Regions from separate parts of the Streptomyces sp. NPDC043853 genome, predicted to be linked through region 2. Evidence: riboswitches for the same ligand, from Rfam matches in the RefSeq annotation. Region 2 holds a riboswitch; the other holds the start of a gene.
The links. Region 2 has a riboswitch for S-adenosylmethionine ahead of thrC (threonine synthase). Riboswitches for the same ligand answer to the same signal wherever they lie in the genome.
Positions count from the first base shown of each region.

Region 1: linked by a shared signal. The riboswitch ahead of AC067U_RS06305 (aminotransferase class V-fold PLP-dependent enzyme) and the one ahead of thrC (threonine synthase) in region 2 are both predicted to bind S-adenosylmethionine.

Region 1 covers NZ_JBWKDJ010000002.1:224,307-235,320, forward strand. Annotated here, with positions in the region: gene AC067U_RS06280 (C40 family peptidase) at 67-1,092, opposite strand; gene AC067U_RS06285 (NYN domain-containing protein) at 1,369-2,733, opposite strand; gene AC067U_RS06290 (hypothetical protein) at 2,778-3,017, opposite strand; gene AC067U_RS06295 (rhomboid family intramembrane serine protease) at 3,147-3,902, shown strand; gene AC067U_RS06300 (Lrp/AsnC family transcriptional regulator) at 3,865-4,146, shown strand; gene AC067U_RS06305 (aminotransferase class V-fold PLP-dependent enzyme) at 4,237-5,697, opposite strand; SAM riboswitch class IV at 5,965-6,081, opposite strand; gene trpD (anthranilate phosphoribosyltransferase) at 6,168-7,232, opposite strand; gene qcrB (cytochrome bc1 complex cytochrome b subunit) at 7,415-9,040, opposite strand; gene qcrA (cytochrome bc1 complex Rieske iron-sulfur subunit) at 9,037-10,095, opposite strand; gene qcrC (cytochrome bc1 complex diheme cytochrome c subunit) at 10,092-10,901, opposite strand; gene ctaE (aa3-type cytochrome oxidase subunit III) at 10,980-11,014, opposite strand, start outside.
Region 2 covers NZ_JBWKDJ010000004.1:502,596-513,609, reverse strand. Annotated here, with positions in the region: gene AC067U_RS14540 (1-phosphofructokinase family hexose kinase) at 1-306, opposite strand, end outside; gene nagA (N-acetylglucosamine-6-phosphate deacetylase) at 452-1,603, opposite strand; gene AC067U_RS14530 (ROK family protein) at 1,603-2,496, opposite strand; gene AC067U_RS14525 (ABC transporter substrate-binding protein) at 2,702-4,006, shown strand; gene AC067U_RS14520 (DUF3263 domain-containing protein) at 4,108-4,350, shown strand; gene otsB (trehalose-phosphatase) at 4,578-5,423, shown strand; gene AC067U_RS14510 (alpha,alpha-trehalose-phosphate synthase (UDP-forming)) at 5,445-6,893, opposite strand; gene AC067U_RS14505 (glucosyl-3-phosphoglycerate synthase) at 6,965-7,948, opposite strand; SAM riboswitch class I at 8,112-8,259, shown strand; gene thrC (threonine synthase) at 8,277-9,566, shown strand; gene AC067U_RS14495 (ubiquitin-like small modifier protein 1) at 9,603-9,881, shown strand; gene AC067U_RS14490 (cold-shock protein) at 10,333-10,539, shown strand; gene groL (chaperonin GroEL) at 10,931-11,014, shown strand, end outside.

The sequences.
Region 1 (11,014 bases), on a different contig from region 2:
ACGCCGGGTACTCCCTGGCGTCACATCGGGGACGCGCGCCGCGGGGGACGGCCGCGCGCGGGTGGCTCAGAGGCGGACGCCGAACTGGGGCGACATGTAGCTGATCTTCTCGTACTTGACGCCGCCGCGCGGGTTCGAGGCGTGCAGGGTCATGCCGTTGCCGGCGTACAGGCCGACGTGGTGCAGGTCGGAGTAGAAGAACACCAGGTCGCCGGGCTGGAGCTGGCTGATGGGGATGCGGGTCCCCTCCTTGGCCTGGGTCCAGGTGGTGCGGGTGATGCTCACACCGGCCTGCTTGTAGGCCCACTGGGTCAGGCCGGAGCAGTCGAAGGCGGTGGGGCCCTCGGCGCCCGATATGTACGCGCTGCCCAGTTTGGTCTTGGCGGCGGCGAGGGCGGCGCCCGCGCGGCCGGAGGCCTTCACGTTGCCCAGGTTCGCCCGGGTTCCGTCGTCCCGGCTGGCCCGCTGGTCGTCGTCCTTGAGCTGCGCGCGCTCCTGCGCGGTCAGGGTGTTGAGCAGTTTCTGGGCCTCGGCGAGCTTGGCCTGGGCGGCGGCCTTCTTGTCGGCCAGCTCCTTGCGGGTGGCGTCGAGGTCCTTGAGCTTGCCCTGGGCCTCCTGCCGCTGCTGGGCGAGGGTGCGCTGCTTGGACTGGATCTGCTGGACTGCCTCGAGCTGCTGTCCCGTCAACTGGTCGAGGGTGGCGGCCTGGTCGAGGTAGTCCTCCGGGTCGGAGGAGAGGAAGAGGGCGAGGGAGGGGTCGATGCCGCCGTTGCGGTACTGCGCGGAGGCCATCGAACCCAGGGTGTTGCGGAGCTCGTTGAGCTCGCCCTGGCCGCGGGCCACCTGGTCCTGGAGCTGCCCGATCTGCTTTTCGAGCTTGTCCTGCTGCTCCTTGGCGCCGTTCGCCTTCTCGGTGGCCTGCTCGGCCTCCTCGTAGAGCGCGTCGACCTTCGCCTTGACCTCGTCCTTGCCCGGTTTGGCCGGGGCGGCCACGGCCGCGTGCGAGGAGAGGGCGACGGCTGCCGCGGCGGTGGCGGTGAGGACGGTCACGCGCGCGCGGTTCGGCTGCTTGGGTCGACGGTGGGACGCCACGGAGGCGAGCTCCTTCTTCCTCGTGCCGCCGGCGGCGTTCGCACGCGCCCGGCAGCACCTTCGCCGCCACCCGGTCGAGTGATCTACCGCACGAAGGTTTGGGCCAGACCCTAGTGACCCGACTGTGATCACTTCAAATCCCGGAGGCAAAAAATCCGCCCGCTGACCGGCTTCTTTACCTTCACCGCACGCTGCGTGCCGAAGAGTTGACCCAGCGTTCCGCGATCACCGGGTCAATTCGGGCATTGGGTGCAGGAGTTACATCAGTGACAGGTGTTACGAGACGCGCGAAAGCCGCTTCAGCAGCAGCAGGGACGCGACCGGCCGGGCACCCGCCTTGGCCACCCCGTCCGCCACCTCCCGGTCCGTGGAGACCACCACGACCGGACGGCCCGCCGGCTCGGCCCGCACCAGCTGCCGGATGAGCTCGTCCGCCGTCACGCCCGGCTTGGAGAACAGCACCCGCACCCCGCGCGGCGGCGCCAGCAGCACCGGCGCGGCCAGCTCCGCGCCGTCGAAGACACAGGTCATCTCGGCCCCGGTCTGGGCCGCCAGCATCGACAGCCCGCCCAGCAGGCGCAGCCGCTGCTGCTCCAGCGGCATCGTGGGATAGCCGGTCTTGGTGACGTTGTAGCCGTCCACCACCAGATGTGCCTGAGGCAGGGCCAGGAGCTGGTCCAGCAGCGCCGGGTCGGTCTCCGACAGGGCGCGCGCCGCGATGTCCTTGGGGGTCATCCGCCCCGGCTCCACCGCGTCGACGGTGTCGGCCGGGCGGGTCGAGACCGGCGGCAGCGCCAGCTCGCGGCGCAGCCCCTGGGCCGCGTCCAGCACGGTGTCCAGCAGCAGCCGCAGCCGCATGTCCTCGACGCTGCGGCCCTCGCGGGTGGCCCGGCGGGACGCCTCCAGGGCCGACTCGGCCTCGCCGAGCCGCGCCTTGAGCCGCCGGTTCTCCGTCTCCGCGGCCGCCACCTGCGCGGCCGCCTCGCCCTTGATGCCCTCGATCTCGGCCGTCGTCTTGCGCAGCGCCGCCTCCCCGCGCTTGACGTCGTTGAGGGCGCTGCGCAGCTTCCGCTGAAGCGATTCGGCTTCCTTGCGGGCCGCCTCCAGCTCGGAGCGCAGCTGTTCACTGCCGCTGCGCTGCGCGTCGCGGGCAGCGGCCAGCTCCTCGCGGAGCCGTTCCAGCTCGCGCCGGCTCTCCTCGCCGACCCGTTCGGCGTCGGCGCGCTGCGCCTCCTCGCCGGCCGCGGCGACCAGCTTCACCCAGCCGACGGGGCGCAGCACGTACGCGGCGGCGGCGACGTCGAGGGGCTCGGCGGCGGCCGGCGGCGCACCGGACTCCAGGGCGGCGGCGAGCTCGGGCTGCGCCTCGCGCACCTTCTCCGCGACCCGGCCGCGGAAGACCGCGTCCGACTCCACGGCGGCCGCCATCGCGTTGCCCGCGAACTTGGCCCGGCGGGACGGGGTGAAACGGGCGTACTGCCGCAGCTGCGCGGGCAGATCGGCGAGGGTCAGCCCGCCGAACGCGTCCGAGACGAGCGCGACGACCCTGCGCCGCACGCCTTCCGGCAGCGGGCGGTCGAGGACCTCCGCGGCGTCACCGGCCCCGTCGGCCGGCTCAGCACCGCTTGCCGGTTCCACAATCCGTCACCCCTACCGTCGTTTCTTCCCTCGGTCCGCCGCTCCTCTCAGGAGTCCGCGCCCGGCCTGTCCACGAGTTCGATCTGGTCCACCGCGTTGCACCAGCGGCAGCGGACCGACTCGATGGTCTCATTGACCACCTCGCGTTCCTCGACCTTGGGCTCCCCGGCGAGGTCCAGGTGGACGTACTCCACGACCTTGGACGAGCGGGTGACGTCGAACCGGGTGAGGTTGCCGCAGAGCGTGCAGCGCCACCGGGTGGTCTCGGTCGGCAGGGGGACCGTCATGGTGCCGTTCTCTCCTTCGTCGCTCATTCAAGTAAACCGCCTCACCAGCGGCAGCACGTAACCCTACGGCCCACCCGGCATCGGCGGGGCATGCGATCGGTATCCGTCCGGTTACGCCATGCTCTTCGCATGATCGTAAGGTGGCGGACCGTGCGGGAGGCCGCCCGGGGTCCGGTGGTCACGCACGCCCTGATCGCGGGCTGCTGCGCGGTGTTCCTCATCGGCCCGGCCTCGGGCCTGAACCCCGGCTACGGGACGGGAGCGGCGCTGGTGGATTCGGCGACGGAGTACTTCCGGCGCTGGGGGGTGGTACCCGCCGAGCTGTTCACCGGCGGCATACGTGAACTCCTCACCCCGCTGACCGCGCTGTTCGTCCACGGCAGCTGGTTGCACCTGCTGGGCAACATGCTCTTCCTCTTCGTCTTCGGCGCGATGACGGAGGAGCGGATGGGCCGCGCGGAGTTCCTGCTGTTCTCCCTCTGTACGGGCTACCTGTCGCTGGTGGCGTACGCGGCGGCGCACGCTTCCCAGGAGCAGACGCTGGTCGGCGCGTCGGGGGCGATCTCGGCGGTGCTGGGTGCCTTCCTGTGCCTGTTCCCGCGCGCCCGGGTGACCAGCCTCTTCCCCTTCCTGCTCTTCCTGCCGCTGCGCTTCCCGGCCTGGATGGTGCTGCTGTTCTGGTTCGCCCTGCAGTGGCTCGCGGCCCACCGGGCGGGGAGCGGGCCGGGGGTGGCGTACCTGGCCCATCTGGTGGGCTTCTCGCTGGGGTTCGCCTACGCCTGGGTGCGGTACCGGCCTGCGACTAGAGTGAGGCGACCAGCGACGGACACCGAGGGAGACACCACAAGTGATCACCGCGATCGTGCTCATCAAGACCAGCGTTGACCGCATTCCGGAGATCGCGGAATCGATCGCGGCCCTGGAGAACGTCAGCGAGGTCTACTCGGTGACCGGGACCTACGACCTGATCGCCATCGTCCGCGTGGCCCGCCACGAGAACCTGGCGGACATCATCCCCGGCAAGATCAGCAAGATCCAGGGCGTGGAGGCCACGGACACGCACGTCGCGTTCCGCACCTACTCCCAGCACGACCTGGAGGCGGCCTTCGCGATCGGTCTGGACGCGTAACACCGGCCGTGGACAGCCGACAGGCCCGGCGGGGGCTCCTCCCGCCGGGCCTGCGGTTTCCCGGGTAGTCAGGGCCGGGAGTCATGGGGGTCAGACCGCGGGGACGCAGCGGCCCTCCTCGGTGCGGTACTGCCACTTCGCGCCGTCGGTGACCAGCTCGCGGACCGCGCGGACGAACCGGTCGACGTGCTCGTCGGGGGTGCCGGCCCCGAAGCTGACCCGGATGGCGTTGAGGGACCTCTCGCCGGGGGCCGCCTCGGGTGCTCCGCACTCGCCCGGCTCCTGGGGCGCACTTCCCAGCAGGGTGCGGACCAGCGGGTGCGCGCAGAACAGGCCGTCGCGGACGCCGATGCCGTACTCGGCGGAGAGGGCCGCCGCGAAGTGGGAGCTGTTCCAGCCGTCCACCACGAAGGAGATCACGCCGACGCGCGGAGCCTCGTCCCCGAACAGCGAGAGGATCCGTACCTCGGGTACGCCGGCCAGGCCGGCCCGGACCTTGCCGATCAACTCCTGCTCGCGGGCGACCAGGGTGTCGAAGCCGGCCTCGGTCAGGGCCCGGCAGGCCGAGGCGATCGCGTAGACGCCGATCACGTTCGGGGAGCCGGCCTCGTGGCGGGCGGCGGTGGTGTGCCATTCGACGTCCACGCCGCCGTCCTCCCTGCGGACGACCTTCCGCGAGGCGCCGCCGCCGGCCAGGTACGGGTCGGCCTGCTGCAGCCAGTCCGCGCGGCCGGCCAGCACGCCCGAGCCGAAGGGCGCGTACAGCTTGTGGCCGGAGAAGGCGACCCAGTCCACGTCGAGGTCACGGACGGACACCGCGTGGTGCGGTGCCAGCTGGGCGGCGTCCAGGACGATCCGCGCGCCGTGCGCGTGGGCCGCCGCGGCGAGCTCCTTCACCGGCCAGAGTTCGCCGGTGACGTTGGAGGCACCGGTGACACAGACCAGGGCCGGGCCTTCCCCAAGCTCTCGGCTTCGCTCGAGCAGGGGAGACCCCAATGGGTCGCGGTCGGCCAGCGCCCGCTCCAGGGTCTCCACCGCCTCGCCCGGGGTGCGGGGCGCGTCGAGATACGTCACCTCGGCGCCCTCCCACGGCAGCAGTGAGGCGTGGTGTTCGGTCTCGAAGACGAAGACCCGGCAGCCGGCCGGCAGGGCCCGGGCCAGCAGGTTCAGCGAGTCCGTGGTGGAGCGGGTGAAGATCACCTGATCGGACGACCGGCAGTCGAGGAACCCGGCGACCGTGGCGCGGCTCTGCTCGAACAGGTCGGTGGACAGCTGGGAGAGGTAGCCGGCCCCGCGGTGCACGCTGCCGTAGTACGGGGCGTAGGCGGCGACATCGTCCCAGACCCGCTGCAGGGCAGGGGCGCTGGCCGCGTAGTCGAGGGCGGCGTAGGCGACTTCGCCCCCGGTGACGAGCGGGACGGTGACGTCGCGGCCGAGGACGGGCAGCGGCCCGGTGGTGGTGACCGCGGCGGCGGCGCAGGCGGGGTCGGTGGCCTCGGTGCAGCAGGCGGCGGTGGCGGCAGCGGTGGCGGTGTTCGGGTGCGCGGACATGGCGGTGTCTCCCGGGATGGCAGGGCTGAATGGCTTCGCTGGCCGTACACAGGTACGGCGCGGCGGCCGACCTGGGGGTCCACCGGAACGGAGTCCGGGGGAGGTACGGAAATGCCTCGGAGGTACGGGGGGACGTGGCCGCGGCTGTGCGCGGGTACGCCGAAGGGACCCTGATCCGAGGGGTGAAGAAAGGGCGCTACGCGCCTATCGCATTCGCTTGCTCACGGAAGGACGCTCCTCGAGAGACCAGGACCCCTGGTGTCGAGGGATCCGCGCTTGCCGTGGACCTTGCTGTCCACGGCCTGGTCATCACCCGGGGCACCCCGCCACGGAAGGAGGGTTGCCGGACAGCAAGCCGGGGCCAAAACGCTGTCACTCGTGACCTGGTCCAGAATCCTGCCACATGATCCAGAAAGCGCAAGCCCCCGTTCCACCATGTGGACGGGGGCTCGTGCGGGGCGGGGCCGGAGTCAGAGGTTGCTGGCGCGAACCCAGCGTTCCAGCGCGGAGCGGGCCGCACCCGAGTCGATGGAGTCGGCGGCGCGGGCGATGCCGACCCGCAGCTGCTCCTCCAGGGAACCGGTGCCCGGGTCGAGGGCGACCAGGGCCGCCGCCGAGTTCAGCAGGACCGCGTCCCTGGCCGGGCCGGTCTCCCCGCCCAGCAGCCGCCGGGCCACGTCCGCGTTGTACGAGGCGTCGGCCCCGCGCAGCTCGGAGACGTCGACCAGCGGGATACCGACGTCCCGGGGGTCGAAGGTCAGCTCCTCGACCCGGCCGTCGCGCACCCACCAGACCCGCGAGGTGGCGGTGGTGGTGAGCTCGTCCAGGCCGTCGTCACCGCGGAAGACCAGCGCCGAGGAGCCCCGCTCGGCGAGCACGCCGGCCACGATGGGGGCCATCCGGGCGTCGGCGACGCCCGTCGCCTGCGCGCGCACCCGGGCCGGATTGGTCAGCGGGCCGAGGAAGTTGAAGGTGGTGCGGATGCCCAGCTCGCGGCGGGCCGCCGCGACGTGCCGCAGCGCGGGGTGGAACTTGACCGCGAAGCAGAAGGTGACCCCGGCCTCCTCGGCGACGGCCGCGACCCGGGCGGGGGTGAGGTCCAGGTTGACGCCGAGCTTCTCCAGGACGTCGGAGGCGCCGCTCGCGGAGGACGCGGCCCGGTTGCCGTGCTTGACCACCTTGGCGCCGGTGCCGGCCACCACGATGGCGGACATGGTGGAGATGTTGACCGTTTTCGCGCCATCTCCGCCGGTCCCGACGATGTCCACGGTGCGCCCCGGAATATCAATCAGGTTGGCGTGCTCGTACATGGCCCGGACGAGGCCGTTGATCTCCGCGACCGTCTCGCCCTTGGCCCGCAGGGCGACCGCGAAGCCCGCGATCTGGGCGTCGGTGGCCTGCCCCCGCATGATCTGGTCCATGGCCCACTCGGTGTCCTCGGCAGCGAGATCCCTGCCGGTCAGCAGGGCGTCGAGGACGACCGGCCAGGACCTGGCCGCCACGTCGTCGCGGCCTGTCTGGGTCACCACGTTCATGGTCCGCTCCTGGGTCATCGGTCACTCTTGGAAATCAACGGCACCTCAAGCGTATCCAGCCGGGGCGAACGGCAGAGAGCCCCGTCCAGCGACTGGACGGGGCTCTCGCCGTGGCGAACTGTTTTCAGCCAGATCCGGGAATCAGGAGATCCACCGGTGGATCCGCGCGGGATCCGCCCGGATCAGTGGTGGCCGTGGCCGCTCTGGATCTCCTTGAACTCCTCGACGCTAGGCTTCTCGATCTGAGTGCCCTCGCCGTAGAAGCCGCGGCTCAGCTTGGCGCGGAGCTTCTCGGTCGCCTTGACCTTGCGCTCCACACCGTTCTCGTCGACCGTCGGGCCGATCTCGAGCGGCTCGTACTGGTGGTGCGTGGTGAGCTTGTGCAGCTCGCCCTGCGACAGCGGCGCGTGCACCTCGACGAACTCACCGTGCGGCAGGCGCTTGATGATGCCGGTCTCGCGACCGTGCAGCACCTTGTCCTTGTCCCGGCGCTGGAGGCCGAGGCAGATCCGCTTGGTGACGACGAAGGCGATGACCGGGCCGACGAAGAAGCCGATCCGCGCGAACCAGGTGATCGAGTTGATCGACAGGTGGAAGTACTGCGCGAACATGTCGTTTCCACCGGCGATCAGCAGGATCACGTACCAGGTGATCCAGGCGACACCGAAGCCCGTACGGGTCGGGACGTTGCGCGGGCGGTCCAGGATGTGGTGCTCGCGCTTGTCCCCGGTGACCCAGCCCTCGATGAACGGGTACACCGCGATCGCCGCCAGCACCAGCGGGAAGATCACCAGCGGGATGAACACGCCCAGGACCAGGGTGTGGCCCCACAGGTTGATCTCCCAGCCAGGCATGGCACGGATGAGGCCCTCGGAGAAGCCCATGTACCAGTCCGGCTGCGCGCCCGTGGACACGTGGTCCGGGACGTACGGGCCGAGGGCCCAGATCGGGTTGATCGAAGCGATGCCGGCGATGGCCGCGATGATGCCGAAGACCAGGAAGAAGAAGCCTCCCGCCTTGGCCATGTAGACCGGCAGCAGCGGCATGCCGACGACGTTCTCGTTGGTCTTGCCGGGACCCGCGAACTGGGTGTGCTTGTGGTAGAAGACCAGGATCAGGTGGGCCACCAGCAGGCCCATCATGATGCCGGGCAGCAGCAGGATGTGGATCGAGTAGAACCGGGCCACGAAGTCGTGGCCGGGGAACTCGCCGCCGAAGAGGAAGAACGACAGGTACGTGCCGACGATCGGCACGGACAGGATCGCGCCCTCCATGAAGCGGACACCGGTGCCCGAGAGCAGGTCGTCCGGCAGGGAGTAACCGGTGAAGCCGGTGAACATGCCGAGGACCAGCAGCAGGAAGCCGAAGATCCAGTTGATCTCGCGCGGCTTGCGGAACGCGCCGGTGAAGAAGACGCGCATCATGTGCACGAGCATCGCCGCGACGAAGATCAGGGCCGCCCAGTGGTGGATCTGCCGCATGAGCAGACCGCCGCGGACGTCGAAGCTGATGTCCAGGGTCGAGGCGAAGGCCTCGGACATCCGGACGCCCTGCATGGGCACGTACGAGCCGTGGTACTCCACCTCGTTCATGCTCGGGTGGAAGAACAGCGTCAGGTACACACCCGTGAGGATGATGATGATGAAGCTGTAGAGCGCGATCTCACCCAGCATGAAGGACCAGTGGTCCGGGAAGATCTTGCGCATGTTGGCCTTGGCGAGGCTGTAGATGCCCAGGCGGCCGTCCGCCCAGTCGGCTACGCGCTCGCCGCGCGGCGCTTTGCGCTCCGTGGTCGTGGCAGTGCTCATCCGCGCTCCCAGAATGCAGGACCGACGGGCTCCGCGAAGTCGCCGAGCGCTTCGAGGAAGCCTTCGTCATTCACACCGATCCGCAGCTGCGGAAGCGCGTGACCGGCCGGACCGAAGATGACCCGGCCGCCGTCGGAGAGGTCGAAGGTGGACTGGTGGCACGGGCAGAGCACGTGGTGGGTCTGCTGCTCGTACAGGCTGATCGGGCAGCCGACGTGGGTGCAGATCTTCGAGTAGGCGACGATGCCGTCGTGGGACCACTCGAGTTCCTGCTTGTCCTTGATGTCCTCCGGCTTGATCCGGACGATCATCAGGGCGGCCTTGCCGATCTGCTGCATGTAGTCGTGCTGCTCCTCCTCCAGGCCCTCGGGCTTGGCGAAGGTCAGCGAACCGACCATGACGTCCTCGGGACGCAGCGGCTCCATGGTGTTCTGGTTGATGAGCAGCTTGCCCTTCGCCCAGATCGTGTGGCGCAGCTTGTCCTCGGGCAGCGGGCCCAGGTCGCGCAGCAGCATCAGGCCGGAGAGCGGCACCAGGGCCAGCGCACCGAGCATGGTGTTGCGGATCAGCGGCCGGCGGCCGATGACCGACTCCTCGGCGCCGTCGGCGAAGTCCTGGAGGACCTTCGCCTTGACCTCGGGGGCGGCGGCGATCGGGTGCCGGTCGTCGGCGACCTCGACGTCGGACATCAGGGTGCGGGCCCAGTGGACCGCGCCCGCGCCGATGCAGAACAGGGCCGTGCCCAGGGTCAGGCCGAGGCTGAAGTTGAGCGCGCTCACGTGGCCGAACGGCCAGATGAACACGATCTTGTCGACCGGGATCGCCACGTACGCGACGATGAAGGCGATCGTGGCCAGCATCGACACCGTGAACAGCAGGGCCACGGTGCGCTCGGAGCGCTTGGCGGCCCGCTCGTCGATGTCCTGGATACGCGGCTTGTGGGCCGGCAGGCCGGGGTCGGCGAACGGGTCGTCCGCGACCACTACGCCACCGTGGTGCGCGTCGCCCTGCTCGCTCGGCAGGTGCTTCTCTTCGGGAATGTCTTGGCTACTCATGACTTCTTGGCCTTAGCGGTGTGGGCCGCGACCCAGACGGCGACAGCGATCAGCGCACCCAGACCGAAGACCCAGCCGAACAGACCCTCGGAAACGGGGCCGAGGCCGCCGAGCTTGAGACCACCCGGGTTGGTCGAGTACTCGCCGTTCACGTGCTGGAGGTACGCGATGATGTCCTTCTTCTCCTTCTCCGGCATGGTGGTGTCGGGGAAGGAAGGCATGTTCTGCGGGCCGGTGACCATGGCCTCGTAGATGTGCTTCGGCGAGACGTCCTCAAGGTTGGGCGCGTACTTGCCGTGCGTCAGCGCACCGCCCTCGCCGGTGAAGTTGTGGCACTGCGCGCAGTTGTTGCGGAACAGCTCGCCACCCTTGGCGATGTCGGCACCGGCCGGGTTGTACTGCTTCTCGGTCGGCGTGGCCGGGCCGGCGCCGAGGGACGCGATGTACGCGGCCAGCTGGTCGGTCTGGGCCTGGGTGTAGATGACGGGCTTCTTCGGCACCTGGGCGCCGGGCTGCTGGGCGGGCATGCGGCCCGTGCTCACCTGGAAGTCGACGGCGGCAGCGCCGACGCCCACCAGGCTCGGGCCGTCAGAGGAACCCTGACCGCCGGTTCCGTGGCAGCTTGCGCAACCCACGGCGTAGAGCTTCTTGCCCTCCTCGATGGCGAGGGACTGGGCGGTTTCATCGGCCTGCGCCTTGCCCGCGGGGGCGAAGGCGGCGTACAGCCCCCCAGTGGCCGCCAGCGCGAGGAGTAGAACGACGACCGCCGCCAGCGGATGGCGTCGTCGTGCGGAGAGCTTTTTCACGGATTACCCCGGTGTCAGGATCTTCTGCGTCGGTGTTTCTGGATGCGGTGCCGGGCGCGGGCCCGGCCACGTGTTTCGCTACTTGATCAGGTAGATCGTGGCGAAGAGGCCGA
Region 2 (11,014 bases):
CTGGGTGGTGTCGCCCGAGGCGGCGTCCACCACGGCCACCGTCCGCCGGGTGTTCCCGGCGCAGCCGACCAGTGCGTCCCGTACGCCCGCGCCCAGCGTGCCGCGCAGCACCTCGCCGACGGGCCCGCCCGCGAAGCCGGTGACCGTCACCTCGTGTCCCAGCGCGGCCAGGACCCGGGCCACGTTCACGCCCTTGCCACCGGGCCGCTCGCGGACCTCGCAGACCCGGTGCGAGGACCGCGGTGCCAGCCGCGGCACGTGGTACGTCAGGTCCAGTGCGGTGTTCAGCGTGACGGTCAGGATCATCGGCACCCCCCGGGCGGTCGGCTTCGTCAGGGCAGGCCGCCGACGGCGCTCGCGCCCCGGCCCGGTCCGCCCGGTGCCGGGATCATGCCAAACCGGGGTGCGGTCCGCCCACCCCCCGGTCCGGCCGGCTTCGCCGACTACCCGCTCAGCCGATGGGGCTGACGATCCATTCGCCGCGCCGCATGACGCCCTTCAGGTCGAATTCGGCGTCCAGCACGACCAGGTCGGCGTACTTGCCCGGTTCCAGGGAGCCGACCTGGTCGTAGAGGCCGAGGAGCCTGGCCGGGTTCGCGGAGATCGCCTGGACCACCGATTCCACCGGCAGCCGGTCGATGGTGACGGACCGTTTGAAGGCGGTGTCCAGGGTGAGGGTGGAGCCGGCGATGGAGCCGCCCTCGACCAGCCGGGCCACCCCGTCCTTGACCTCGACCTCCAGCGGGCCGAGGTGGTAGGTGCCGTCGCCGAAGCCGGCCGCGTCCATCGCGTCGGTGATCAGCGCGACCCGCTCGGCGCCGGCGTGGTGGAAGGCCAGTTCCAGGGCGGCCGGGTGCAGGTGGGTGCCGTCGTTGATGAGCTCGACGGTGACCCGCTCGTCCTCCAGGAGCGCGGCGATCGGGCCGGGCTCGCGGTGCGCCAGGCCCGGCATCGCGTTGTACAGGTGGGTGGCGACGGTGGCGCCCGCGTCGATGGCCTGCCGGGTCTGTTCGTACGTGGAGTCGGTGTGCCCGATCGCGGCGATCACCCCGTGGTCGGCGAGCAGCCGTACGGAGTCCAGGCCGCCGGGGAGCTCGGTGGCGAGGGTGACCATCTTGGCCGTTCCGTGCGCGGCGTCGACCAGCTTGCGGACCTCGGCCGGGTCGGGGTCGCGGAGCAGGGACTCCTTGTGCGCGCCCTTGCGGCAGGGGTTGATGAACGGTCCCTCGAAGTGGACGCCCGCGATGTCGCCCTGCTGGGTCAGTTCGGCGAGCAGGCCGGCCCGGCGGGCCAGTTCGTCGAGGTCGCCGGTGACGGTGGAGGCGATCAGGGTGGTGGTGCCGTGCGCGCGGTGGGTGCGGACGCCCCGGAGGACCTCCTCGGCGGTGCCGGAGGTGAAGGAGGCGCCGCCGCCGCCGTGGTTGTGCATGTCCACGAAGCCGGGGACGAGCCAGTGGCCGGAGAGGTCGAGGTGCGCCGCGCCCTCGGGTGCGCTGCCGGCGATCCGCTCGCCGGTGACGATGACCCGGCCGCCTCGGACGGTGCCGGTGGGCAGCACCACCGTGGCCCCGGAGAGAACGGTGCTGTGTGCGCTTCCGGACATCAGGCAGGTACCTCCGTGGCGAGTAGGTCCCAGGCGAGCAGCCCTGCGCCCAGGCATCCGGCGGTGTCCCCGAGGGCCGCCGGCACGATGTGGGGGAGCCGCTGGAACGTCACGCGTTCCCTGACGGCCGTCCGTAGCGGTGTGAACAGGGTTTCCCCGGCCTCGGCGAGTCCGCCACCGATGATCAGCGTGCGCGGGTCCAGCAGGGTGAGGGCGGTGACCAGGCCGTCGGCGAGGGCGTCGACGGCGGTCTGCCAGACCCGTGCGGCCGCCGGGTCGCCGGAGGCGACGGCCTTCGCGCAGTCCGCGGCGTCCGCGCCGGGGGCGCCGGAGGCGGCCGCCCAGGCGCGGGAGACGGCGGCGGCGGAGGCCAGGGTCTCCAGGCAGCCGCGCTGGCCGCAGCCGCACTCGGGGCCGCCGGGGCGGACCACGATGTGGCCGATCTCGCCGGCGTACCCGTGGGCGCCGGCCTCGATGCGGCCGTCGATGCCGATGGCGCCGGCGATGCCGGTGCCGAGCGGGACGAACAGGAAGCGGTCGGCGTCCCGGCCGGCCCCGATGCGGCCTTCGGCGAGGCCGCCGGCGCGTACGTCGTGGCCGAGGGCGACCGGGATCCCCGCCAGGCGCGCGCTGAGCAGCTCGCGCAGGGGGACGTCACGCCAGCCGAGGTTGGCGGCGTAGACGGCGATGCCGCGGTCGGCGTCGACGATGCCGGGGACGGCGACGCCGGCCGCCGCGGCGGCGGTGCCGTACCGCTCGGCGCCCAGGGCGCGGAGGTCGGCGGCGAAGCCGAGGATCGACTCGACGACGGCGTCGGCGCCCCGGTCGCGGCCGGTCGCGCGGCGCGCCTCGTGCAGCAGGGAGCCGTCCTCGGCGACGAGGGCGGCCTTCATCCCGGTGCCGCCCACATCGAGGGCGATGACGTGTTTCACGGGTTTCACGGTGGACAGTCTCGCGTGCCGGAAGGGGAAAGGTCTAGTCCATTGAGGGGGTTTGTTGAGCGGCCATACAAAAGGACCGCTCCGGTTGTGGGTGAACGGCCGAAGTGGTGTAGACCTTATGAGCATCGTACGGACAACCTGGGGTGGATCGAGAGCTGTGCAGGGCCGTTACCGAAAGGCCGCCGCGACGGCTGCCGCGCTGTGCCTGACCATGACGCTGACGGCGGGCTGCGGAGCCCTCGCCTCCAGTGGGGACAACGAGGTGACCCTCCGGGTCGTGGCGGCCGACTACGGCGACAGTCCGCAGAATTCCTCCGCCGCCTACTGGAAGACCCTCGCCACCGACTTCGAGAAGGCCAATCCGGGCGTCAAGGTCGACGTCAGCGTCTACTCCTGGTCGGAGGTCGACGCCAAGGTCGCCGAGATGGTCGAGGCCGGCAAGGCCCCGGACATCGCGCAGATCGGCGCCTACGCCGACTACGCGGCGGACGGGAAGCTCTACCGGGCCGACGAACTGCTCTCGGTCCGCACCGAGGCGGACTTCCTCGGGCCGCTCGCCGACGCCGGCATGGTCGACAAGGTCCAGTACGGCATGCCGTTCGTGGCCAGCACACGACTGCTGTTCTACAACCGCGCGCTCTTCGCCGAGGCGGGCATCACCGGCAAGGGCGAAGGCGCCGAGTGGCACCCGAAGACCTGGGCGGACCTGGAGTCGGCGGCGAGGAAGCTCAAGGCGAAGGGCGTGAAGACGCCCTTCGCGCTGCCGCTCGGCCGCGAGGAGGCCCAGGCCGAGACCATGCTGTGGCTGCTCGCCGGCGGAGGCGGCTACACCGACACCGAGGAGCGCTACGCCATCGACTCCCCGGCCAACGTCCGCACCCTCGAATGGCTCCGCGACAAGCTCGTCGAGCCCGGCCTGACCGGCCCCGTCGAACCCGGCAAGCTGGACCGGCAGGCCGCCTTCGCCGCGTTCACCCGCGGCGAGGCCGGCATGCTCAACGGGCACCCCGCCCTGATGAAGCAGGCCGAGGCCAAGGGCGTGGCGTACGGCATGGTGCCGATGCCCACGGTGGACGGGGAACCGCACTCCACGATGGGCGTCGCGGACTGGGTGATGGCCTTCCGCAACGGCCACCGCAAGGAGGCCGGCAAGTTCCTGGACCACCTGTTCACCACGGAGAACGTCACGAAGTTCACCGAGACCCACGGCCTGCTGCCCGCCACCACCAGCGGCTACCACGCCATGGAACGCGGCACCGGAGTCCACAGCGGGCGGCTGCGCACCTTCCTGCCGGCCCTGCCCACCGCCCGGCTCTACCCCGTGAACAAGAAGTCCTGGGCCGCCGTCAGCGAGGACGTCAAGCAGAACATCGGCTCGGCCCTGCGCCCCGCCCCGGCCTCGCCGGCCAAGACGCTGGAGGAGCTCGCGGCGAAGGCCCACGCGGCGGACGGCGGCCGCTGACCGGCCGCTGACCGGCCGCTGACCGGCCGGCGGCCGGCCGCCGGGGTCGGCCGCCGGGCAGGGCCGTCCGGGTGTCGGAGCCCGGCGATATGTTGGACCGTATGACCGCCGACGACCAGCCGCCGCTCTCGGAACGCGAAGCCGCCGTGCTCGCGTACGAGGGCCGCAGCTGGCCCGGTCCGGGCGCGAAGGAGCGGGCGATACGCGAGGGCCTCGGCCTGACCCCGGTCCGCTACTACCAGCTGCTGAACGCCCTCATGGACGACCCCCGCGCCCTGGCCCACGCCCCGGGCACGGTCAACCGCCTCCGCCGCATCCGCGACGCCAGACGCGCCCGGCGCTGACCGCCCCGGCGCGGGCAACCCCGCCGCCGTGTGGGCAGTCGTCCCGCCCCGGTGTGGGCAGGCGTCCCGCAGGGCGGGACGGGTGGGCACACCGGGACACCCCCGCCCGGCGGCTTGTACCCCGCCCAGCCGGAGCCCGGCTCGGGCCTGAAGCCCGCTCCGCGAGCCAAGCCCCCCTTCCCGCGAACCCTGGGCGGAGCACATGGCCCCCCGGTAGGGTCAATCGCATGGGGAGCCATCCGCACGACCTGCCGATGCCCGTCACCGCCGCCGGACGCGAGGGCCTGGAAGCCCTGCTCCGCGCACCCCGCCGTTCCGTGGTCGCGCTCGACTTCGACGGCACCCTCGCCGACATCGTTCCCGACCCCGACCAGGCCCGCGCCCATCCCGGCGCCGTCCCGGCACTGTCCGAGCTCGCGCCGAAGGTCGCCTCCGTCGCGGTGATCACCGGCCGTCCGGCCGGGGTCGCCGTCCGCTACGGCGGCTTCGCCGGCGCGTCCGGCCTGGAGCACCTCGTCGTGCTCGGCCACTACGGGGCGGAGCGCTGGGACGCGGTCAGCGGCAGTGTGCAGGCCCCCGCCGAGCACCCGGGCGTGGCCGCGGTCCGGGCCGAGCTCCCGGGCTACCTCGACTCCATCGGCGCCTGGCAGGGCACCTGGATCGAGGAGAAGGGCCGGGCCCTGGCGGTCCACACCCGCCGCACGGAGGACCCGGCCGCGGCCTTCGCGGCCCTCCGAGAACCGCTCGAAGAGCTGGCGCGCAAGCACGGGCTGATGGTCGAGCCCGGCCGCGCCGTCCTGGAGCTCCGCCCGCCGGGCACGGACAAGGGCGTCGCCCTGACCGAATACCTCGCCGAGGTCGACGCGGAGGCCGTCGTCTACGCGGGCGACGACCTGGGCGACCTCGCGGCGTACGCGGCAGTGGAAAAACGCCGCGCCGACGGCCGGCCCGGCCTCCTGGTCTGCAGCGGCTCCGCGGAAGTGCCCGAACTGGCCGCCCGGGCCGACCTCGTCCTGGGCGGCCCCGCGGATGTCGTCGCCTTCCTCTCCGCCCTCGCCGCGGCCGTCGTCTGACCGACCGCGCCCCCCTAGGCCCTACACCGCGCGGAGCGCGTCCAGCTGGGCCTTGAACCAGGCCGAGGGCGGGAGCGCGGTGGCGGCGGCAGCCAGCCGTTTCGTACGGTCCGCGCGTTCCGCGGCCGGCATGGACAGGGCTCGGTGGAGGGCCTCCGCCGTCGCCGAGACGTCGTACGGGTTCACCCCGAGCGCGTCCTCGCGGAGCTCCGCGTACGCGCCCGCCTCCGTCGACAGCACCAGCGCGCAGCCCTGCTCGGAGACCACGGGGATCTCCTTGGAGACCAGGTTCATCCCGTCCCGCAGCGGATTGATCAGTGCGACGTCGGCCAGCCGGTAGGCGGCCAGCGACCGCGCGAAGTCGTCCTGCACGGAGACCAGCACCGGCTGCCAGTCCGCCGTGCCGAACTCCGCGTTGATGTCCAGCGCCAACCGGGAGACCGCCGCCGTGTAGTCCCGGTAGACCGCCAGGTCCTGCCGGGAGGGGTAGGCCGAGGCCAGGTGGACCACCTCGCCGCGCCACTCGGGGTGCGCGGCCAGCAGCTCCCGGTAGGCGAGGAGGCCGCGGACGATGTTCTTCGAGAGTTCGGTGCGGTCGACGCGGACGATGGTCTTCCGGTCGCCGATGTCGGCCCGCAGCGCGGCCAGCCGGTCGTCCACCTCCGGCCGGTGGGCCAGCCGGCGCAGTTCCTCCCCGTCCACTCCCAGCGGGTACACCGCCACCCGGGTGCTGCGCCGCGGCCCGCCGGCCCGCCGGTGGTGCACCCCGCGCCAGGGGTCCCCGGTCGGCCAGACCCCGTCCGCCGTGCCGCTCGCGCTGTCGATGTGCGCGCCGCGGATGAACGCCGCCGACCATCCCCAGGTGTGGAAACCCAGCTCGTCGGCGCCCAGCAGGCCCCAGAGGAGTTCCTCGCGGATGTCGTCCGGGAGCATCCACAGCTGGTCGGCCGAGGCCCACGGCGTGTGCGTGAAGTGGGAGATCCGCAGGTCCGGCCGGAGCTCCCGGAGCATCCCCGGGACCAGGGACAGCTGGTAGTCCTGGACCAGCACGGCCGCGCCCTCGGCGGCCTCCGCCGCCAGCGCCTCCGCGAAGGCCCGGTTGTACGTGCGGTACGAGGCCCAGCGGCGCCGGAACTCCGCGTCGAAGACCGGCGCGTGCGGGATGTCGTACAGCCCGTGGTGGGTGAACCAGAGCACCGAGTTCGAGATGCCGTTGTACGCCTCGTGGTAGACGTCCGGGTCGATGACCAGCATGCGGACGCCCGGCTCGGACACGCCCCGGCGGACCGCCTCGCGGTCGCCCTCGCTCAGCGCCGCGCAGATCCACAGGGCGTCCGGCTGCCCGTCGAGCGCGGCGGACAGGCCGGAGACCAGCCCGCCTCCGCCGCGCCGGGCGCCGAGTGTGCCGTCGGCGGAGAGGTCGTACGAGAGCGGGCCACGGTTCGCTGCGACGAGGAGCTGGGAAGCCATGCGGCGAACCTAGCCCGGCCCGCGCTCGCTCAAACGTCCGTTGCGCCGGGTTGTGGGTGGTGTGGCCGTCCTCACGCGACGCGGCGGGACGGGTACTCCTCGATCTCGCACATCGGCGGCCGCTCCTCCGTGTCCACCGGGTAGGTGTGCGGAACGAAGCCGTCCGGGCCCCGCTCGAACTGGGTCAGGACCGGCCGGACCAGATGGCCGCGGGACAGCCGTACCTGTGCGGTGCGGTAGATCGCGGCGGCCATCCGGCCCAGCGCACGGCCGTCCTGGTGGCGGTGCAGCCGGACGCCCACGTCGACCTGCGCGAGGGCGTCCAGGCCGACCGTGTGCAGTGCGTCGACGAGCAGTCCGAGCTCCACGCCGTAGCCGACCGGGAAGGGGAGGCGTTCCAGCAGGGACCGGCGGACGGCGTACTCGCCGCCCAGCGGCTGCACGAAGCCGGCCAGCTGCGGCCAGTGCAGGTTGAGCAGCGGGCGGGCGACCAGCTCGGTCACCCTGCCCCCCTGTTCGGCCGCACCGGGACGGCCGCCCGCCGCACCGGGACCGCCGCCGGCGAGCGGGCGGTCGTACATCGCCTTGACGAACTGGATCTCCGGGTCGGTCAGCAGCGGGCCGAGGATCCCGGAGACGAAAACGGAGGAGAAGTCGCGCAGATCGGCGTCGACGAAGCAGACGATGTCGCCGGTGGTCGCGAGCAGCGAGCGCCACAGCACCTCGCCCTTGCCGGGCAGGGCGGGTATCCGGGGCAGGATCTCGTCCCGGTGCACCACGCGGGCGCCCGCCTTGGCGGCCACCTCGGCGGTCCGGTCGGTGGAACCGGAGTCGATCACCACCAGCTCGTCGACCAGAGGGACCGGCAGCCCGTCCATCAGGTCCCGCCGGATCACCTCGACGATCTCCCCGACCGTGGGTTCCTCGTCGAGTGCGGGCAGCACCACGCTGACCGTCGTCCCGGCCGCCCGCTTGGCGGAAAACAGCTGGTCGAGCGGCCTGTCGGCGGCGGACCAGGAGCGGTCTGCCAGCCAGCGCTCCACCTCTTGCAGCACTCCGGTACTCCCCAAACGTGATCCATCTCGCGGTTCGGACAGCTGTCTCACCCGCCCGCACCTTCGGTTACAGTCTTGAACAACGCGCTGGACCTCCGCATGCCGGGGTACGGCGCAGACAAACGCCCGGGTGCGCCATAGAGCGCGCGGCCCGGAGCCATACCGCTCATCCAGAGGGGCAGAGGGAAACGGCCCGTTGAAGCCCCGGCAACCCTCCAGTCGGTCTCGCGATGCGTCACGCAGCGAGGTCCCCGGCTAGGGAAGGTGCCAAATCCGTCTCGTGGCGAAGTGCGTCACGAGGAAGATGAGGAGAAAGGGCCTCGCCATCATGGCTGCACAGACTGTCGCCACCTCTGTCGATCTCGGACCCGCCGCCGCGCTTTCCTGTCGCGAGTGCGGCACCCGCTTCGACCTCGGCCCCATCTTCGCGTGCGCCGAGTGCTTCGGCCCGCTCGAGGTGGCGTACGACCTGCCCGTCGGCACTGGATCTCCTGAAGACGTCGAGGCCCTCCGCGCCGCGATCGAGGCCGGCCCCAACAACATCTGGCGGTACGCCCCGCTGCTGCCCGTCCCGGCCGACGTGGCGGAGAAGCCGAACCTGAACCCGGGCTTCACCAAGCTGGTCCAGGCCGACAACCTGGCCAAGGAGCTGGGCGTCACTGGCAAGCTCTACGTCAAGGACGACTCCGGCAACCCGACGCACTCCTTCAAGGACCGCGTCGTCGCGATCGCCGTGGAGGCCGCCCGCGCCTTCGGCTTCACCACCCTGTCCTGCTCCTCCACCGGCAACCTGGCCGGCGCCGTCGGCGCCGCGGCCGCCCGCTCCGGCTTCCGGTCCTGCGTGTTCATCCCGCACGACCTGGAGCAGGGCAAGGTCGTCATGGCCGCGGTGTACGGCGGCGACCTGGTCGGCATCGAGGGCAACTACGACGACGTCAACCGCTTCTGCTCCGAGCTCATCGGCGACCCGCTGGGCGAGGGCTGGGGCTTCGTCAACGTCAACCTCCGCCCGTACTACGGCGAGGGGTCCAAGACCCTGGCGTACGAGATCTGCGAGCAGCTCGGCTGGCAGCTGCCCGACCAGATCGTGATCCCGATCGCCTCCGGCTCGCAGCTCACGAAGATCGACAAGGGTCTGCAGGAGCTCATCAAGCTGGGTCTGGTCGAGGACAAGCCGTACAAGATCTTCGGCGCCCAGGCCGAGGGTTGCTCGCCCGTCTCCACCGCCTTCAAGGCCGGTCACGACGTGGTCCGCCCGCAGAAGCCGAAGACCATCGCCAAGTCCCTGGCGATCGGCAACCCGGCGGACGGCCCGTACGTGCTCGACATCGCCCGCCGCACCGGGGGTTACGTGGAGGACGTCAACGACGAGCAGGTCGTCGAGGCCATCAAGCTGCTCGCGCAGACCGAGGGCATCTTCGCCGAGACCGCGGGCGGCGTGACCGTCGGCGTCACGAAGAAGCTCATCGAGAACGGGCAGATCGACCCTGCGCTGACCACCGTCATCCTCAACACCGGTGACGGCCTCAAGACCCTGGACGCGGTCGCCGGGGACACCGGCCAGACCGCCGTCATCCGCCCCAGCCTGGACGCGTTCCGCGCCGCCGGCCTGGCCTGACCACCCCCTACGCACTACCGGAAAGGCAGTGTCGCCATGAGCGTCAACGTCCGCATCCCCACCATCCTGCGCACCTACACCGGCGGCCAGGCCGAGGTGCCCGCCGAGGGCACGACCCTCGCCGAGGTCATCGACTCCCTGGAGCAGAACCACCCGGGCATCGCCGCGCGCGTCCTGGACGACCAGGGCAAGCTGCGCCGCTTTGTGAACGTCTACGTCAACGACGACGACGTGCGCTTCGAGGGCGGGCTGGAGACGGCGACGCCGGACGGTGCCGGAGTTTCCATCATCCCGGCCGTCGCGGGCGGCTGCTGAATCCCGGCGCCATTACGGCGACCTGATGCCGGCTCGGCGGTGAAGCCTCGGTGACCCGTCGGTAGCTGACACGCGCAACCCCTGAATTGCCCCTTCCGCAAAAGCGGAGGGGGCAATTCTGCTTGATTGGGCGCGGTAGAGTTGGGGAAGCCCCCTCCGCTGTTCTTGCCCGCCGCATATGAACGGGCGCTTCCATGGTCGACATCGGGCCAATGTGCGTGTGCGATATGGGGCATTGGCGCCTTCTGTCAGGCCCGTGTTGCCCAGGAGTATGGCAAATTTTCCGACTATTTCGGCCTTTCCGCATGTCCAGATTTCTCGTCGGAATGACCTGTTGCAGACAGCTCCGGTCCGGATACATTCAGCCGCGGTCGACGCGTTCCGACGCAAGTTATGACCCGGGATCGCGAAGTGTGATCCTGCGCAAGGGCCAGTAATAGGGGAGTTAGGCATGGCTCAGGGCACCGTCAAGTGGTTCAACGCGGAGAAGGGCTACGGCTTCATCGCGGTCGACGGTGGTGCGGATGTGTTCGTCCACTACAGCGCCATCCAGATGGACGGGTACCGCACCCTTGAAGAGGGTCAGCGGGTCGAGTTCGAGATCTCGCAGGGCCAGAAGGGCCCGCAGGCTGACATGGTCAAGCTCGCGCAGGTCTGATCCAACGGCGTTCGACCACCGACAGACGTACCCGCGAGGGGCCCGTATCCCGGACAGGGATGCGGGCCCCTCGCGCGTCCGCCGGTGTCCGCCGGCGCTCCTGCCTGAGTCTTGTCCGGGCGATGTCCACAGCTCGCCTGACTCGCTTGCGCCCACCCGTCGCCCGACCGCCACCCCTCAATGAGCCTGCTTCGCAGGCGCTTGCACTCGAGGGGGTCGAGTGCTAATCATTGGCGTTAGCACTCTCCGGGTGAGAGTGATAAAGACGAGGACCGAGTCGGTGAGGCTCGCGGGCCGGGCGGGAAGGAACCGTCAGGTGCGCAAGCCGTCCGTCGCGGGCGCCGGGCGCGGTCCGAAGGCAATCCACCCCAGTCCGGGAGGACCACTTCACATGGCCAAGATCATCGCGTTCGACGAGGAGGCCCGGCGCGGTCTCGAGCGCGGCATGAACCAGCTCGCCGACGCCGTCAAGGTC